3 regions of the Kitasatospora sp. CM 4170 genome follow, and region 3 is predicted to be linked to each of the others. Evidence: riboswitches for the same ligand, from Rfam matches in the RefSeq annotation. Region 3 holds a riboswitch; each other region holds the start of a gene.
What was found. Region 3 has a riboswitch for thiamine pyrophosphate ahead of thiC (phosphomethylpyrimidine synthase ThiC). Riboswitches for the same ligand answer to the same signal wherever they lie in the genome.

Region 1 (5,665 bases), 240 kb from region 3:
CGCAGACCAGCCGGCCGTCGGCGGTCACCCGGACGTCGCACTCGACCGCGTCCGCGCCCTCCTCCAGTGCCCGGCGGTAGGCCGCAAGGGTGTGCTCGGGCAGGGCGTGCGAGGAACCGCGGTGGGCGATCACCTGGACGGGCGGCGCGGTGCGCGCCGCCGCAGGCGAGAGATCAGGGCTGGTCACGGCGTCAACGATAAGCGTCGGAAGTGAAGCGGAAGCGAAGACGGCCCCAATCCGCGGGGCCGTCTTCGGGTGCGGGCGGGCGGTCAGCGCCGGCCGCGGGTCAGCGGCGTGAGCGCCCAGGTGGCCAGCGCGGGCACCAGGAAGCCGAACAGCGAGGCCGAGGTCCACTCCTGCGGGGTGAAGTGCAGGGCCTCCTGGACGGAGGTCCAGAAGTCCGTCCACCAGCCGGCGATCGCGGTCGGCGCGATCAGCTGGTACACCGCGAAGCCGAGCGCCCACGGCAGCAGCATCAGCCAGCGGGACGGCGCGTCGGCGGCGAGGTTCCAGCCGCGCCGGCCGGCGCCGAGGAAGTAGTCCACCGCCAGCACCGCGAACATCGGCACGAAGACCGAGCCGATCAGGCCGAGGAAGGCGTAGTACGAGTCGGTGAACTCGGTGATCTGCAGCGCCAGGACGGTGATCAGCAGGCCGGTCGCGCCGGTCAGCACCCGGCGGTCGACCTTCGGCAGCAGGTTGTGGACCGACATCGCGGTCGAGTAGACGTTGGCGAAGGACTGGTCGGTCTCGCGCAGCACCAGCACCAGAAGGAAGAGCCAGCCGGCCCAGACGCCCAGGAACGAGTCGAAGATCCTGGTCGCGTCACCGTCCGCCTGCAGCAGCGCGAACAGGCCGAGCACGTAGCACCAGACCTGGGCGATCGTGTAGCCGGAGAAGCTGCCCCAGAACGCCGCCCGCGGGGTGCGGGAGTGGCGGGTGTAGTCGGCGGCCAGCGGCACGAAGGAGATCGAGACGGCGATCATCGCGTCGGTGGCCCTGAGGAACCCGTGCCAGTTGCCCGCGCCCGGGTCCGGGACGCCGTGGCGGCCCAGCTGGACGGTGAAGTACACCATCGCGACCGCCACGGCCGCGGCGACGAAGCGGCGCAGCACCGCGATCGCCCCCAGCGGCCAGATGGTCAGCGCGGTGGTCACCGCGCCGGCCAGCACCACGAACACCCAGCGGTAGCCCTCGGTGTGCGCCACGGTCTGCGCGCCCATCGCGATGACCAGCAGCTCGTACACGCCCCAGCCGATGCACTGGACGATGTTCAGCACCGTGGGCACGTACGAGAGCCTCGTCCCGAACAGCCCGCGCAGGTTGGCCATCGCGGGCGCGCCGGTGCGGGCCCCGATCAGCGCGGCGACGCCGAGCATCGCGGTGCCGACCACCGTGCCGGCCACGATCGCGGTCACCGCGGCGGCCAGCGACAGCTCGCTGCCGGGGGCGCCGAGCACGGTGGCGGCGGTGGTGAAGCCGATCAGGCTGACGCCGAGGTTCATCCAGAGCGCGAAGTGGTCCCGGAAGCGCAGGGTGCGCGGCGGCTCGGTGTCCAGCACGAGCGGGGCCTCCACCCGCTCGCCCCGGCCGTCCCGCTCCGGGCGGTCCAGCACCGCGGTGGAACCGCCGGCGGAGGCCGTGGCGTCGGAGTGAACGGTCGTGGACGACTCGGGGAGATTCTTGGACGCGGGCGCGCCCGAAGAAGAGGATGGCGAAGCAGACGGCATGGCCGATACTCCCTACGCCGGCATTACCCGGACAGGTTCCGGCGGTCTGCGCCCCCTCGACGGTCCGGCCACGGAGCCCGTGGCGTACGGTCGACCGGCGCACTCTCAGCCTGGTGGGTCCAAGCTCCCGCGTGTCAGTTTGGAGCGACAGGCTAACCGCCCAGGTGGGGAACGCCAAGGCCGTGGTCCCGGCGGTCCGCATCGCGGGACGGCGCGCCGTCGGCGCGGGGGCGCGGCAGGGGGTTGCGCGGGGGGCGCCGCGGTGGCTCCGGCACGTGCTGTTGGACCGGGCTAAGGATTCTTATGAGTTCTTCAGAAGGGTCCTTACGACAATCGAATCGGGTGTGCGAAAAACTATGGTTGTTGGTCCTGTCAGCTATGGAGGTCGTCCGTGAGCACCGAGCGCGAGGTTGGGTCCACCGGGCCGCAGGGGGAGCAGCCCTCCGGCCAGGGGGTGGTTGGTCCCGTTCCTGACGGTTCGGCGCAGTTCGCGCCCGCCCCCGCAGCGGCGCCCGAGGCCGACTACACGCTGGCCGAGGCCGCGCCCGCCGCCCCGGCGGCCGGCGGGTCCACGCCGACGCTGGCGTTCAGCAAGGTCAGCGCCCCCGAGCCGGCCGTCCCGGCCGCTCCGGCCGCCGCCCCGGCCGTGGCCGACACCGGGTACATCGACGCCCCGCCGCCGGTCCTGCCGCCCGCCGCGCCGGCCGGCTACCCGTACGCGGCGCCCGCTGCCGCGGCCCACGACCCGTACGCCGCCCCGGGTGCGCCCGCCGCCCCCGGCGCGACCGGTCAGCACCACCCGTTCGGCGCCGGCCAGCCGCTCGGCGGCTGGGGCGCGCACGACGTCACCCCCGGTGCCCCCGGTGGCCCCGCCGGCCCCGGCTACCCGGGCGGCCCGCTCGGCTACCCGTCCGACCTCCCCGGCGCCCCCGGGCCCGGCGGCCCGCGCAAGAAGCGCGGCGGCCTGGTGGCCCTGATCGCCGCCGTCGCCCTCGTCGCCGGTGTGGCCGGCGGCGCGGTGGGCGTGACCGTCGCCGACCGCGACGGCAGGAGCGTCGCCTCCGCGGACGACCACCGCAGCACCACCGTCCAGGCCAGCAGCCCGCAGAAGAACGAGCCCGCCCCCGGTTCGGTGGCCGGCATCGCGCAGAAGGCGCTGCCCAGCGTCGTCACCATCAAGGCCCAGGGCAACGGCGAGTCCGGCACCGGCACCGGCTTCGTCTTCGACACCGAGGGCCACATCCTCACCAACAACCACGTCGTCGCGCCCGCCTCGAACGGCGGCAAGCTGACGGTCAAGTTCGCCGACGGCAGCTCCTACGCCGCCTCCGTGCTCGGCCGCGCCGAGGGCTACGACGTCGCCGTGGTGAAGCTGGACACCCCGCCCAAGGGCAAGCTGACGCCGCTTCCGCTGGCCGACTCCGACAAGGTCAACGTCGGCGACTCCACCATCGCCATCGGCGCCCCGTACGGCCTGGAGTCCACCGTCACCACCGGCATCATCAGCGCCAAGGACCGCCCGGTCGCCTCCGGCGACGAGACCGGCGCCCAGTCCTCGTACATGAACGCCCTTCAGACCGACGCGTCGATCAACCCCGGCAACTCCGGCGGCCCGCTGCTCGACTCCACCGGTGCGGTGGTCGGCATCAACTCGGCGATCCAGTCCAACACCTCCAGCACCGGCCGGGCCGGCAGCATCGGCCTCGGCTTCGCCATCCCGATCAACCAGGCCAAGTGGGTCGGCGAGACCCTGATCAAGACCGGCAAGCCCGTCTACGCCAAGCTCGACGTGCTCCGCAACGACGACTACAAGGGCGAGGGCGCGCAGATCCAGACCCGCGACATCCAGGGCACCCCCGCCGTCACCCCCGGCGGCGCGGCCGACAAGGCCGGCCTCAAGCCGGGCGACGTCATCACCAAGCTCGGCGGCGTCCCGATCGACAACGGCCCCGCCCTGGTGAGCCGCATCTGGACCCACAAGCCCAACGAGACCGTCGACGTCGAGTACACCCGCAACGGCCAGACGTTCACCACCAAGGTCACCCTCAGCGAGCGCGTCGGCGACAACTGACCGCCGCCTCCGAAAACCGTGTGCACCGAACCCCGCCGAAACCGTTAGGCTGACCTCCGCCTGGAGAGCTGCCCGAGCGGCCTAAGGGAACAGTCTTGAAAACTGTCGTGGCGTGACCCGTCACCGTGGGTTCGAATCCCACGCTCTCCGCTGGTAGGAGAAACCACCTGCTCAAGGCGGGTGCCGGAAGGATCCGGCACCCGCCTTTTGCGTTCCCTGGGGCGGGGCGGGGGGCGGAATTCACCTGAACGGGGGGTTTGGGGCGGAGGTGTCCTCGGGGTGGAGGCGGGGTCTCGTGTGTCGGGGGTAAGGGGCGGACTGCCCTGGGCCCGGCGAGGAGAGACAGATGGCCTGGTACCCCGGCGCGGAGAAGATGGAGCTCCAGCCCGAGTCGGACGCGCAGCCGGCGATCGTGCCGACGCAGGTGATCTTCCACAGCATCGCGGCGCCGTGGACGCCGCGGCGGATGTACGAGTACTGGCGGGACTCCACGAACCTGGAGTCGCACTTCGGGGTCGGCTACGACGGGGCGGTCGGCCAGTTCGTCGGGACGCAGACGCGGGCCGACGCCAACTACCGGGCCAACCGGCGGGCGGACGGGACCGGGGCGGTGAGCGTCGAGTCGGCCAGCAACGACCAGCACACCGACCCGTGGACGGACGCGCAGGTGGCGGCAATGGTCGCGCTCGGAGCCTGGCTGCACCGGCAGCACGGCATCCCGGTGCGGGTCTGCCGGAGCACGGACGACCCCGGCTTCGGGTACCACCGGCTGTTCCCGGACTGGTCGGACGGCGGCACCGCCTGCCCCGGTGACGCCCGGGTGCGGCAGTTCCACGACCTGGTGCTGCCCGGCATCGACGCCTTCGTGGGCGGCGGGGGCGGGACGGGCACCCCGCTGCCGCCGCCGCGGTCGGACGGTGCGCCGGCCCGGTACCGGGTGACCGTCAACGGGCTGGAGTACGGGTACGGCGCGCACGGCCCGCAGGTGCGGGAGGTGGGCGAGGCGCTGGTGGCGGCGGGCCACGGCTCGCACTACACGGCCGGTCCGGACGAGGAGTGGCGCGACGCCGACACCCTCAACTACCAGGACTACCAGCACGGTCTGGGCTACACCGGGTCCGCCGCGGACGGCGTACCCGGGGAGGAGTCGCTGCGCCGGCTGCTCGGGCGGCTGCCCTCGCCGCGCCGGGTCTCGCTGGCCCACGTCGTCGCGGCGGCCCGTACCGACCCCGGCGCGGAACAGGGGCACCAGACCTACGGCGGCGAGGTCCGGATCGTCGAGCAGGCGCTGGCCGACGAGGGGTTCCTGGAGCAGCGCTGGGTCGACGGCTCGCTCGGCACCAGGACGGTGCAGGCGTACGCCGCCTTCCAGCGCAGCCTCGGCTACTCGGGGACGGACGCGAACGGCATCCCCGGGCAGCGCAGCCTGCGGGAGCTGGGCCAGCGACGGGGGTTCGACGTGATCGACTGAGCCGGCCCCGGGGAGCCCGGCCCCGGGTGCGGATCCGGCGCTTGACCATGACACCGTGTCAGGGGCTGCACTGGAGGCATCATGTTCAACATCGGAGACTTCGCCAAGCACGGCCGGGTGTCGGTCCGCATGCTGCGCCACTACGACGCGATCGGCCTGCTGCGCCCGGCCCGGGTCGACCCGGTCAGCGGCTACCGGTCCTACGAGGCCGCCCAACTCGCCCGGCTCAACCGCGTCATCGCGCTCAAGGACCTCGGCTTCACGCTGCAGCAGGTCCTGGACGTCCTGGACGACCGGGTGGACGCGGGTGAGCTGCGCGGGATGCTGCGGCTGCGGCGGGCCGAGCTCGCCGCGGCGATGGCGGCGGACGCCCAGCGGCTGGCCCGGGTCGA
Region 2 (5,665 bases), 1.9 Mb from region 3:
GCGCGACTTCCTGCTCGACGGCGGCAAGCGGCTGCGCCCGGCGTTCTGCTACTGGGGCTGGCGCGGGGCGGGCGGCCCGGCCGCCGGCGAGGGCATCGCCAACGCGGCGGCGGCCCTGGAGCTGCTGCAGGCCAGCGCGCTGGTCCACGACGACCTGATGGACCGCAGCGACACCCGGCGCGGCCTGCCCTCGGTGCACCGCCGCTTCGAGGCGCTGCACCGCGAGCACGGCTGGCGCGGCGACCGCGAGCAGTACGGCGCCTCGGCCGCGGTGCTGCTCGGCGACCTGCTGCTGATCTGGTGCGACGAGCTGTTCCTGCGCTCCGGCCTGGACCCGGCCGCGGTGCTGGCCGCCAAGCCGATGTTCGACCTGATGCGCACCGAGGTCATGGTCGGCCAGTACCTGGACGTGCTGGAGCCGGTCGCCGGCGACTCCACCGACGGGGGCGCGCTGGAGCGGGCCCAGACGGTGCTGCACTACAAGTCGGCCAAGTACACCATCGAGCGGCCGCTGCAGGTCGGCGCGCTGCTCGCGGGCGCCCCGACCGGGCTGGTCGAGGCGTACGGGGCGTTCGGTCTGCCGCTGGGCGAGGCGTTCCAGCTCCGGGACGACCTGCTGGGCGTCTTCGGCGACCCGGCGGTCACCGGCAAGCCGGCCGGGGACGACCTGCGCGAGGGCAAGCGGACCCTGCTGGTCGCCCACGCGATGCGCGCCCTGCCGGCCGCCGACGCCCGGCACCTGGACGAGCGGCTCGGCGCGCCGGACCTCGCGCCCGAGGAGGTGGCCCGGCTGCGCGGGCTGATCGAGCGCAGCGGCGCCCCCGAGCGGGTGGAGCAGCGGATCACCCAGCTGATGCGCCAGTCGCTCGCCGCGCTGGAGGCCGCGCCGCTCGCCGACGAGCGGGCCCGCGAGGTGCTGCTGGCGCTGGCCGAGGCCGCCACCGTCCGCAAGTACTGAGACGTACCGGCCGGGACGGCGGCGGCCCCACCGTAGGTCAGGCGCGCAGGCGCCGGGCGAGCTCGGCGGCGGCCGCCCGAGGGTCGTCCGCGGCGGTGATCGCGCGCACCACCACGACGCGGCGGGCGCCGGCGGCCAGCACCTCGTCCAGGTTGCCCAGGTCGATGCCGCCGATGGCGAACCACGGCCGGTCGGTGGGCTGCTTCGCCGCGTACCCGACCAGGCCGAGGCCCGGTGCGTGGCGGCCCGGCTTGGTCGGGGTGGGCCAGACCGGGCCGGTGCAGAAGTAGTCCACGCCGGGCTCGGCGATCGCCGCGTCCACCTCGGACTCGGCGTGGCACGAGCGCCCGATGATCACGTCCTCGCCGAGGATCGCGCGGGCGGCCGGCACCGGCAGGTCGTCCTGCCCCAGGTGCAGCACGTCCGGGCGGGCGGCGTGCGCGACGTCGGCCCGGTCGTTGACGGCGAGCAGCTTGCCGTGGCGGCGGCAGGCGTCGGCGAACACCTCCAGCGCGGCCAGCTCCTGCTTGGCCTCCAGGCCCTTGTCGCGGAGCTGGACGATGTCCACCCCGCCGGCCAGCGCGGCGTCCAGGAACTCCGCGAGGTCGCCCTGCTCGCGTCGGGCGTCGGTGCAGAGGTAGAGCCGGGCGTCGGCGAGCCGCCGGCGGGCCTCCGCGCCGGGCGTCGCGGTGGTCACAGCGCCATCGCCTGGGCGCGGCGCTTCACCTCGGTCGCGCGGTTCTCCCAGAGCGCCTGGACCGGGGTGCCGGGCAGCGACGGGTCCTCGGTGAACATCCACTCGAGGATCTCCTCGTCGCTGAACCCGCTGTCGCGCAGCACGGTCACCGTGCCGATCAGGTGCTTGACGGGGCCGGCGTCGTCGATGAAGGCGGCCGGGACCTGCAGCGACCGGTTGGGGCCGCGGCGGACCGCGATCAGGTCACCCTTCTTGACCATGTTGCGGACCTCGGTGACCACGACGCCCCACCGCTCGGAGATGTCGGGCAGGTACAGCCACTCGGGGACCAGGGACTCAATCTTGGCTTCGATCTCACTCACGGCACCAGACTGCCACCTCCGCGGCCCGCGGCGCACCAACCGGCCGCCCGCGCCACCCCGCGACGGCCGCCCGCGCTACCCCGCGACGGCCGCCTTCAGCGGCACCGACGGGTCCGCCGCCCGGGCCGGATCCAGCACCGCGCCGCGCTCGACCAGTCGGCGGGCCTGGGTGAGGTCGCGCGGGCGGTCCACCGTGAGCACGGCCCGCAGCGCGCCCTCGCGCAGCCAGAGCACGGCCCAGGTCGGGTCCTGCGGCGAACCGCGCCAGACCAGCTCGTCCCCCGCGTCGTGCCGGCCGACGTACTGGACCATCCGGCCGAACTGCTCCGACCAGAAGTACGGCACCGGGTCGTAGGGCGCGTCCGCGCCGAGCACCGAGGCGGCCGCGGCCTGGCCGGACTGCAGCGCGTGGTCCCAGTGCTGGACGGTCAACCGGGCGCCGGTGCGGGCGGACGGGTAGTTCGCGCAGTCGCCGACCGCGAAGACGCCGGGCAGGCCGGTGCGCAGCCGGTCGTCCACCACGACGGCGCCGGCCGCGTCCAGCTCGACGCCGGAGCCGGCCAGCCAGCCGGTCGCCGGGCGGACGCCGATGCCGACCACCACCTCGTCGGCCGGCAGGTGCGAGCCGTCCGCCAGCAGCACCGCGCCCGGCTCGACGGCCGCCACGGCGGCGTCGCAGCGCAGCTCCACCCCGGCCTCGGCGTACCAGGCGGCCATCGCCCGGCCGATCCCGGTCGGCAGCGCGCCGGGCACCGGCGCCGGGCCGGCCTCCACCACGGTGACCCGGCAGCCGGCCGCGCGGGCCGCGGTGGCCACCTCGGCGCCGATCCAGCCGGCTCCGACCAGCACCAGCCGCAGGCCCGGGCGGAGCAGGGCCCGCAGCGCCAGCGCATCGTCCAGGGTGTGCAGCAGGTGCGCGCGCTCGGCGCCCGGCAGCACCCGCGGGGCGGCGCCGGTGGCGATCACCAGTGCGCCGTACGGCAGGTCGCCGCCGTCGGTGTGCAGCACGCCCGGGGTCAGCCCGGTGGCGCGGCGGCCGGTGAGCAGCTCGATGCCGAGGTGCGCGAAGTCGATGTCCAGCGGGGTGTCGTCGGCCTTGCCCAGCAGGACCTGCTTCGAGAGCGGCGGCCGGTCGTACGGCGCGTGCGGCTCCTCGCCCACCAGGACGATCCGCCCCCGCCAGCCGCCCCGCCGCAGCCCGGAAGCGCAATGCGCCCCGGCCAGCCCGGCGCCGACCACGACCACCTGATCCGTACCGCTCAGATCTGCCACGCCCGTCACCCTACTGGCGTTCGGTGCCGGCGCCGGAGCCCGTCCCACCCTTCGTACGCACCTTCAGCCGTGACCAGGCCCGGAGTTAAGGTGGGGGCACCATCGCGGGAGCCCGGCGTACCGGGCTGAGAGGCGGGCTGGCACGGCCCGCGACCGTCCGAACCTGATCCGGGTCATACCGGCGAAGGGAGAAGCGACTTTGACACGCTTGGCAGCGGGCACCCGCGTCGACGTCCTGGTGATCGGCGGCGGCATCATCGGCCTCGCCGTCGCCTGGCGGGCGGCCCAGCGCGGGGTCGGGCGCGTACTCGTGGTCGACCCGGACCCCGGGGGCGGCGCCGCCCGGGTCGCGGCCGGCATGCTCGCCCCGGTCACCGAACTCCAGTACGGCGAGGAGCCGTTGCTGCGCCTCGGGATGGCCTCGAACGAGCGGTACGCCGACTTCGCGGCCGACCTCGCGGAGGCGAGCGGCGGCGCGGACACCGGCTACCGGCGCTGCGGCACGCTGGCCGTCGCGCTCGACTCCGACGACCGCGAGGAGCTGCGCGAGCTGCACGCCTTCCACCGGCGGCTCGGCCTGGACTCGCAGTGGCTGACCGGGCGGGAGGCCCGCAAGCTGGAGCCCATGCTGGCGCCCGGCGTCCGCGGCGGCCTGCACGTCGCCGAGGACCACCAGGTGGACGGCCGCCGGCTGCTGGCCGCGCTGGAGCGGGCCTGCGAGGCCGCGGGCGTCCTCGTGCACCGCACCGGGGCGGCGGAGCTGCTGGTCGAGCACGACCGGGCGGTCGGCGCCCGGCTGACCACCGGGGAGGTGGTGACCGCGGGGCGGACCGTACTCGCCGCGGGCCCGTACAGCCACCGGCTGCCCGGCCTGCCGCCGGGCGTGCTGCCCGCGATCCGCCCGGTCAAGGGCCAGATCCTGCGGCTGCACATCCCCGAGCCGTACCGTCCGTTCCTGTCCCGCAACGTCCGCGCGGTGGTGCGCGGGCAACACCTCTACCTGGTCCCGCGCGAGAACGGCGAGCTGGTGATCGGCGCGACCAGCGAGGAGCAGGGCTACGACACCACCGTCACCGCCGGCGGCGTCTACGAGCTGCTGCGCGACGCCCACAACCTGGTCCCCGGGATCACCGAGCTGCCGCTGGTGGAGACCTCCGCCGGACTCCGCCCGGGCTCACCGGACAACGCGCCGCTGCTCGGGCCGACCGCCCTGCCCGGCCTGGTCGCCGCGACCGGCCACTACCGCAACGGCGTGCTGCTCACCCCGGTCACCGCCGACCTGCTCGCCGAGTACCTGGTCACCGGCACCGTCCCGGCCCTCGCCGAGCCCTTCTCCCCCACTCGCTTCACCACGAAGGTCCCCGCATGAGCGACATCCCCCTCACCGTCAACGGCCGGCCCCGCGAGGTGCCCGCAGCGACCACGCTCGCCGAGGTGGTGGCCACCCTGAGCCAGGCCCACTCCGGCGTCGCCGCCGCGCTCAACGAGGCCGTGGTGCCGCGCAGTTCGTGGCCGGACACCCGGCTCTCGGCGGGCGACCGGATCGAGATCCTCACCGCCGTCCAGGGGGGCTGACCGATGGCCGACACCACCCTCGACGACAAGGACGTCCTCACCATCGCCGGGACGGCCTTCGGCTCCCGCCTGATCATGGGCACCGGCGGCGCCCCCAGCCTGGAGATCCTGGAGCAGGCGCTGCGGATCTCCGGCACCGAGCTGACCACCGTGGCGATGCGCCGGGTCGACCCCGGCACCCAGGGCTCCGTCCTGGACGTGCTGACCCGCAACGGTATCCGGGTGCTGCCCAACACGGCCGGCTGCTTCACCGCCGGCGAGGCCGTGCTGACGGCCCGGCTGGCCCGCGAGGCGCTCGGCACCGACTGGGTGAAGCTGGAGGTCATCGCCGACGAGCGGACCCTGCTGCCGGACCCGATCGAGCTGCTCGACGCCGCCGAGACGCTGGTCGACGACGGCTTCACCGTCCTGCCGTACACCAACGACGACCCGGTGCTGGCCCGGAAGCTGGAGGACGTCGGCTGCGCGGCGATCATGCCCCTGGGCTCGCCGATCGGCTCCGGCCTGGGCATCCGCAACCCGCACAACTTCCAGCTGATCGTGGAGAGCGCCAACGTCCCGGTCATCCTGGACGCCGGCGCCGGCACCGCCTCGGACGTCGCGCTGGCGATGGAGCTGGGCTGCGCCGCCGTGATGCTCGCCTCGGCGGTGACCCGCGCCCAGGACCCGGTGCTGATGGCCGAGGCGATGCGGCACGCCGCCGAGGCCGGCCGGCTCGCCCACCGGGCCGGCCGCATCCCGCGCCGCTTCCACGCCGAGGCCTCCTCGGCGATGGCCGGCCGGGCCGACCTGGACACCCGC
Region 3 (5,665 bases):
CTCCGCCTTGGCGAGCCCGATGGCCCGGGCCGCCGACGCGTCCGCCAGACCGCGGGCCTCGGTGGCCGAGGCCTCCGCCTGCCCGGTCGCCCTGGTCGCCTCGGCGGCCGCCAGCCCGCGCACCTTGGTGGCCTCGGCCTCGGCCTCCGCCGCGATCTTGACCTGGCTGGCCTCGGCGGCCGCCTTCAGCTCGGTCTCCCGGGCCTGCGCCTGCGCGGCCGAGATCCGGGCGTCGCGGTCGGCCTCGGCCCGGGTGCGGGTCTCGTACGCCTTGGCGTCGGCCGGCTTGCGGACGTCGATCTGCAGCTGCTGTTCCTTCCGCTGGGCCTCCAGCTGGGCGACCCTGGTCTCCTGGACCACGACCTCCTGCCGGGCGGCGGCCTCGGCGAGCGGCCCGGCCTGCAGGGCGCGGGCGCTGGCGGTGTCCCGTTCGGCCTGGTAGGCGGCCTGCTGGATCTCGCTGTTGCGGGTCGCCTCGGCCTTGCGGGCGGCCGCCTCCTGCTCGGCCTCGGTGGCCATCCGGTCGGCCTCGGCCTGGGCGATCCGGGCGTCCCGCTGGACGGCGGCCGCGTGCGGGATGGCGAGGTTCTTGATGTAGCCGGTCGGGTCGATGATCTCCTGGATCTGCAGGGTGTCGATGATCAGCCCGAGCTTCTCCATCTCCAGCCCGGAGGCGGCCCTGGTCTCCCCGGTGAGCCGCTCGCGGTCGCGGATCATGTCCTCGACGGTGAGCCCGCCGACGATCGAGCGCAGGTGGCCGGCGAAGACGTTGTGCACCCGCTGGCTGATCAGCTTCTGCTGGTCGAGGAAGCGCCGGGCGGCGTTGGCGATCGAGACCTGGTCGTCGCCGACCTTGAAGATCACCACGCCCTTCACCCGGACCGGGATGCCCTGGGTGGTGACGCACTCGACGTTCAGCTCGGCCTCGTTGAGGTCCAGCGAGAGCCGTCGGACGCCCTGCAGGCCCGGGGTGACGAAGGTGCCGCGGCCGGTGACGATCCGGAACCCGAGCCCGTCGCCGACCCCCTCGGTCCGGTGCTTGGAGCCGGAGATGATCAGAGCCTCGTTCGGCTCCGCCACCCGCCACATGAGTTTGAAGAGCGTGATCCCCACGAGCAGCACCGCGGCGGCCGCCCCGATGATGGCGTACAGCATGGTTCAACTCCCCCTTTCGGCACATGAGATGCACCGATTGGGATTCTCCGCCCGGGTCAACCGCAGCGGAAGGGAGCGGACGTGACGTCCTATCACAACCTCGTCACGCCGTCACGGCCGTGTCGTGGCGGTCCCGTCACGGCAGCACCGGGGCCACGTAGACGGTCCGCGGCGGGTGGTACTCGACGACCACCACCGGCGTCCCCACCGGCAGCCGCTCGCCCGGCACGGCGAGGTAGGCGAGGAACGCCTCCGTCCCCTGGCGCTCCGGGACGTGCACCATCACCTCGCCGACCAGTCCCGCCCCCACCGTTCCGCTGACCCGACCCGCGCTCCCGACCACTCGGCCCTCCCCTTCCGCACCCCCGGGGTGCCCGACCGCCCGCGACTGCCCCGCCCTGTGACTGCCAGTCTGCCCGCCCCCGCCGGAAGCAGACGGCCCACCGGGGAATCCCGCCGGCGGCCGGGCCCCGGCGTCTCTCTCCTCGGACCCCCCTCTGGACCAGCGGCGATCGGCTCGCTACGGTGTTGGACGTCATGCGCAGGCAACACCGCCTGTGGACACGGGAGCTCGGAGCACCGGGCTGAGAGGACGCTGACCGGTACGTCGACGGACGTGCCGACCGCTGCGTCGACCGCAGGAACCTGACCGGGTAATGCCGGCGTAGGGAGTAGAGGGTCTGATGACCACCTTTGATGCACAGCCGAACTCTGCCCGCAGCACCGGGACGAGCGGCGCCGCGGTCGCCAGCGCCGCCACCGGCTACCCGACCCCGGCCTGGCGCAAGGCCTACCGCGAGGGGTCCCGTCCCGACCTGCGCGTCCCGTACCGCGAGGTCCTGCTCACCAACGACCGGACCGTGCCGCTGTACGACACCTCCGGCCCGTACACCGACCCCGCGTACGAGCCCGACGTGCGGCGCGGGCTGCCGCCGCTGCGCGACGCCTGGATCCGCCAGCGCGGCGACGTCGAGGAGTACGACGGCCGCGAGGCCCGCCCCGAGGACGACGGGATCAAGCACACCTCGCCGCGCGGCGGGAACCTGCGCAACCTCGACGCCGTCTTCCCCGGCCGCCCGCGGCGCCCGCTGCGCGGCCGTGCCGGTGCCGCCGTCACCCAGCTGGCCTACGCCAAGCGGGGGGTCGTCACCCCGGAGATGGAGTTCGTGGCCCTGCGCGAGGGCCTCGCACCCGAGTTCGTGCGGGACGAGGTGGCCCGCGGCCGCGCCGTCATCCCGGTCAACGTGAACCACCCCGAGGTCGAGCCGGCCGTCATCGGCACCAACTTCCTGGTGAAGATCAACGCCAACATCGGCAACTCGGCCGTCACCTCCTCGATCGAGGAGGAGGTGGAGAAGATGACCTGGGCCACCCGCTGGGGTGCCGACACCGTCATGGACCTCTCCACCGGCCGCAACATCCACACCACCCGCGAGTGGATCCTGCGCAACTCCCCCGTGCCGATCGGCACCGTGCCGCTCTACCAGGCGCTGGAGAAGGTCGACGGCAGGGCCGAGGAGCTGAGCTGGGACGTCTACCGCGACACCATCATCGAGCAGTGCGAGCAGGGCGTCGACTACATGACCGTGCACGCCGGCGTGCTGCTGCGCTACGTGCCGCTGACCGCCCGTCGCAAGACCGGCATCGTCTCGCGCGGCGGCTCGATCATGGCCGCCTGGTGCCTGGCGCACCACCGGGAGAACTTCCTCTACACCAACTTCGAGGAGCTCTGCGACATCCTCGCGAGCTACGACGTCACCTTCTCGCTGGGTGACGGCCTGCGCCCGGGGTCGATCGCCGACGCCAACGACGAGGCGCAGTTCGCCGAGCTGCAGACCCTGGGCGAGCTGGGCCGGATCGCCCGCGCCAGGGACGTCCAGGTGATGATCGAGGGGCCGGGCCACGTCCCGATGCACAAGATCAAGGAGAACATGGATCTCCAGAAGGAGATCTGCGACGAGGCGCCGTTCTACACCCTCGGCCCGCTCACCACGGACGTCGCCCCCGGCTACGACCACATCACCTCGGGCATCGGCGCCGCGATGATCGCCTGGTGGGGCACCGCGATGCTCTGCTACGTCACGCCCAAGGAGCACCTGGGCCTGCCCAACCGGGACGACGTGAAGACCGGCGTCATCACCTACAAGATCGCCGCGCACGCCGCCGACCTGGCCAAGGGCCACCCCGGGGCCCAGGAGTGGGACGACGCGCTCTCCGACGCCCGCTTCGAGTTCCGCTGGGAGGACCAGTTCAACCTGGCCCTCGACCCGGAGACGGCCCGCGAGTTCCACGACGAGACGCTGCCCGCCGAGCCGGCGAAGACGGCCCACTTCTGCTCGATGTGCGGCCCGAAGTTCTGCTCGATGAAGATCAGCAAAAGCATCACAGAGCTGTACGGCGACAAGGCGGTCGTGACCAGCGACGTTGACGCTGAGGCGCTGGAAGGCATGAAGGTCAAGTCCGAGGAGTTCAAGGCCCAGGGCAACCGGGTCTACCTCCCGCTGGCGGACTGACGGCAGGTGTCCCGGCGCTGCGCCGGGGTCCCGAAAGGGTGTCCGGCGCAGCGCTGCGAACGTTCGGGTGCGCAGGTGGAATCCGGTCGGCGGATTCCCGGGTGTGGGTCAGAGCCCGAGGATTTCGCGAATGAGGCCGAGCTTGCGCTCCGGGGAGAGATCCTGGGGACGGCCTTTGAGCAGGCCGTTCAGGACCGCTGGGACGTCGGAACCGTCGGGGGCCTGGATGGCATCGATGATCTGGCAGCGCAGGCCGCCGTCCCGGATGAACACCCACACGTCGTGATCCTTCCGCGGCTCGCCGTTGTCCCTCGGGGAGAGCCGCCACGTCGGGAACCAGCCGAGCCCCTCTTCGGTGAGACGCTCGGGCAGTTCTTCCAGGACGTACTTGCCGAGTCTTCGGTAGCCGACTTCCGCGCGCAGTTCACCCAGGGTGACCCTGAGCAGGCCGCCTGCGGCGCGGCAGCGCTCGGCCACCGTGCCGACGTCACCGGTGGCCGCAGTGAGCGCCTCTTCCAGCGGATTCGTTAGGTCGTTCATGATCGGGCCAACGATTGGGATCACGGGGCGATACGTGATTCACCGGCCTGGACGCGGCCACGAGGAAAAACGGTACTGCTACGGCGCTGGCGGCGGCCGGCGGCTGCCAGGGGAGGGCAGATCCGGGCATTTAGTGCGTAGGCGAACGATGCTGCGGGGGTGGGGGCGTTCCTCGATCGGCGCTGGTGTGTCACTCCATTGCATCTTTATCACTCTCTTCTTTTCATGTTGTTGTTGCACGGTGTAGTGAGTTGGTGACTCTCCATCACCTGTCCTGGTCGGCTCCGCTCGTCGAAAGCCCTCCGGCGCGAGTGCGAGGGCGTGAGGTCTGACCGGAAACCACCAGTAGCGCTCCGAATGCCCACTTCGGGTGACGGAGTTCAACGTGACAAGAAAGGTCCTGTCCTATGGCAGTCGATGCCATGTTGTCCGCTCCACCGGGGCGAGGGCGTAGACGCGCTCGACTCGCGGGGGCGTCCGTCCTGCTGTCCGGACTGACATTGCTCGCGGCGGCCGGCCTGGTCGCCAGCCCAGCGCACGCAGCAACCGCACCGGTGGGGCTGGGGACTGACACCAGCTATGCGATCCTGGCGGGCTCGACCGTCACCAACACCGGACCCAGCGTCATCAACGGCGACCTGGGGCTCTTCCCGGGCACCAGCGTGACGGGTTTCCCCCCCGGAACCGTGAACGGGGTTCAGCACGTCAACGACGCGCAGGCGGCGCAGGCCCAGTCCGACCTCGTCATCGCCTACAACGATGCTGCCGGCCGGGCCCCCACGGCCATCCTGACCTCGCCCGGCGACATCGGAGGGCTGACGCTGACGCCCGGCGTCTACAAGGCGAGTTCGTCGCTGAACCTCACCGGGACCGTCACCCTCGACGCGATGGGCGACCCGAACGCCGTCTTCATCTTCCAGATCGGCTCCACCCTCATCACGGCTCCGTCGAGCGTCGTCAGCCTGGTCAACGGAGCACAGCCCTGCAATGTGTTCTGGCAGGTCGGTAGCTCCGCCACCATCGACGTCGACTCCTTCTTCAAGGGCAACATCCTGGCTCTCACGTCCATCAGCGTGAACCACGCCTCGGTGATCGAAGGCCGCGCCCTGGCGCGCAACGGAGCCGTCACTCTCGACGACAACACCATCACGAGGGCGGCCTGCACCGTCGGCCCGCCCGGACCGAGCGGCCCGCCCGGTCCGAGCGGCCCGCCCGGACCGAGTGGGCCCCCTGGACCGAGTGGCCCCGCCGGTCCTCCCGGTGCCGCCGGTTCCCCCGGTGCACCCGGCCCCAACGGCGCTCCGGGCGTGGCGGGCTCCCCGGGCGCTCCGGGCGCCCCCGGTCCCAACGGTGCTCCCGGTGCCAACGGTTCGCCCGGCGCTCCCGGGGCTCCTGGCCCCAACGGTGCTCCCGGTGCTCCCGGTTCCCCCGGTGCACCCGGCCCCAACGGCGCTCCG

Region 1: linked by a shared signal. The riboswitch ahead of RMN57_RS19420 (cytosine permease) and the one ahead of thiC (phosphomethylpyrimidine synthase ThiC) in region 3 are both predicted to bind thiamine pyrophosphate.
Region 2: linked by a shared signal. The riboswitch ahead of thiO (glycine oxidase ThiO) and the one ahead of thiC (phosphomethylpyrimidine synthase ThiC) in region 3 are both predicted to bind thiamine pyrophosphate.

Annotation. Positions count from the first base shown of each region.
Region 1 covers NZ_CP134877.1:4,580,189-4,585,853, reverse strand. The annotation lists gene RMN57_RS19425 (glycerophosphodiester phosphodiesterase family protein) at 1-187, opposite strand, end outside; gene RMN57_RS19420 (cytosine permease) at 271-1,731, opposite strand; TPP riboswitch at 1,724-1,872, opposite strand; gene RMN57_RS19415 (trypsin-like peptidase domain-containing protein) at 2,123-3,802, shown strand; tRNA gene RMN57_RS19410 (tRNA-Ser) at 3,865-3,952, shown strand; gene RMN57_RS19405 (peptidoglycan-binding protein) at 4,149-5,273, shown strand; gene RMN57_RS19400 (MerR family transcriptional regulator) at 5,355-5,665, shown strand, end outside.
Region 2 covers NZ_CP134877.1:2,920,975-2,926,639, forward strand. The annotation lists gene RMN57_RS11840 (polyprenyl synthetase family protein) at 1-958, shown strand, start outside; gene thiE (thiamine phosphate synthase) at 996-1,655, opposite strand; gene RMN57_RS11850 (Rv2175c family DNA-binding protein) at 1,652-2,017, opposite strand; gene RMN57_RS11855 (FAD-dependent oxidoreductase) at 2,093-3,298, opposite strand; TPP riboswitch at 3,384-3,496, shown strand; gene thiO (glycine oxidase ThiO) at 3,498-4,658, shown strand; gene thiS (sulfur carrier protein ThiS) at 4,655-4,864, shown strand; gene RMN57_RS11870 (thiazole synthase) at 4,868-5,665, shown strand, end outside.
Region 3 covers NZ_CP134877.1:4,818,978-4,824,642, forward strand. The annotation lists gene RMN57_RS20435 (SPFH domain-containing protein) at 1-1,155, opposite strand, end outside; gene RMN57_RS20440 (hypothetical protein) at 1,292-1,498, opposite strand; TPP riboswitch at 1,709-1,843, shown strand; gene thiC (phosphomethylpyrimidine synthase ThiC) at 1,839-3,668, shown strand; gene RMN57_RS20450 (hypothetical protein) at 3,777-4,208, opposite strand; gene RMN57_RS20455 (ice-binding family protein) at 4,616-5,665, shown strand, end outside.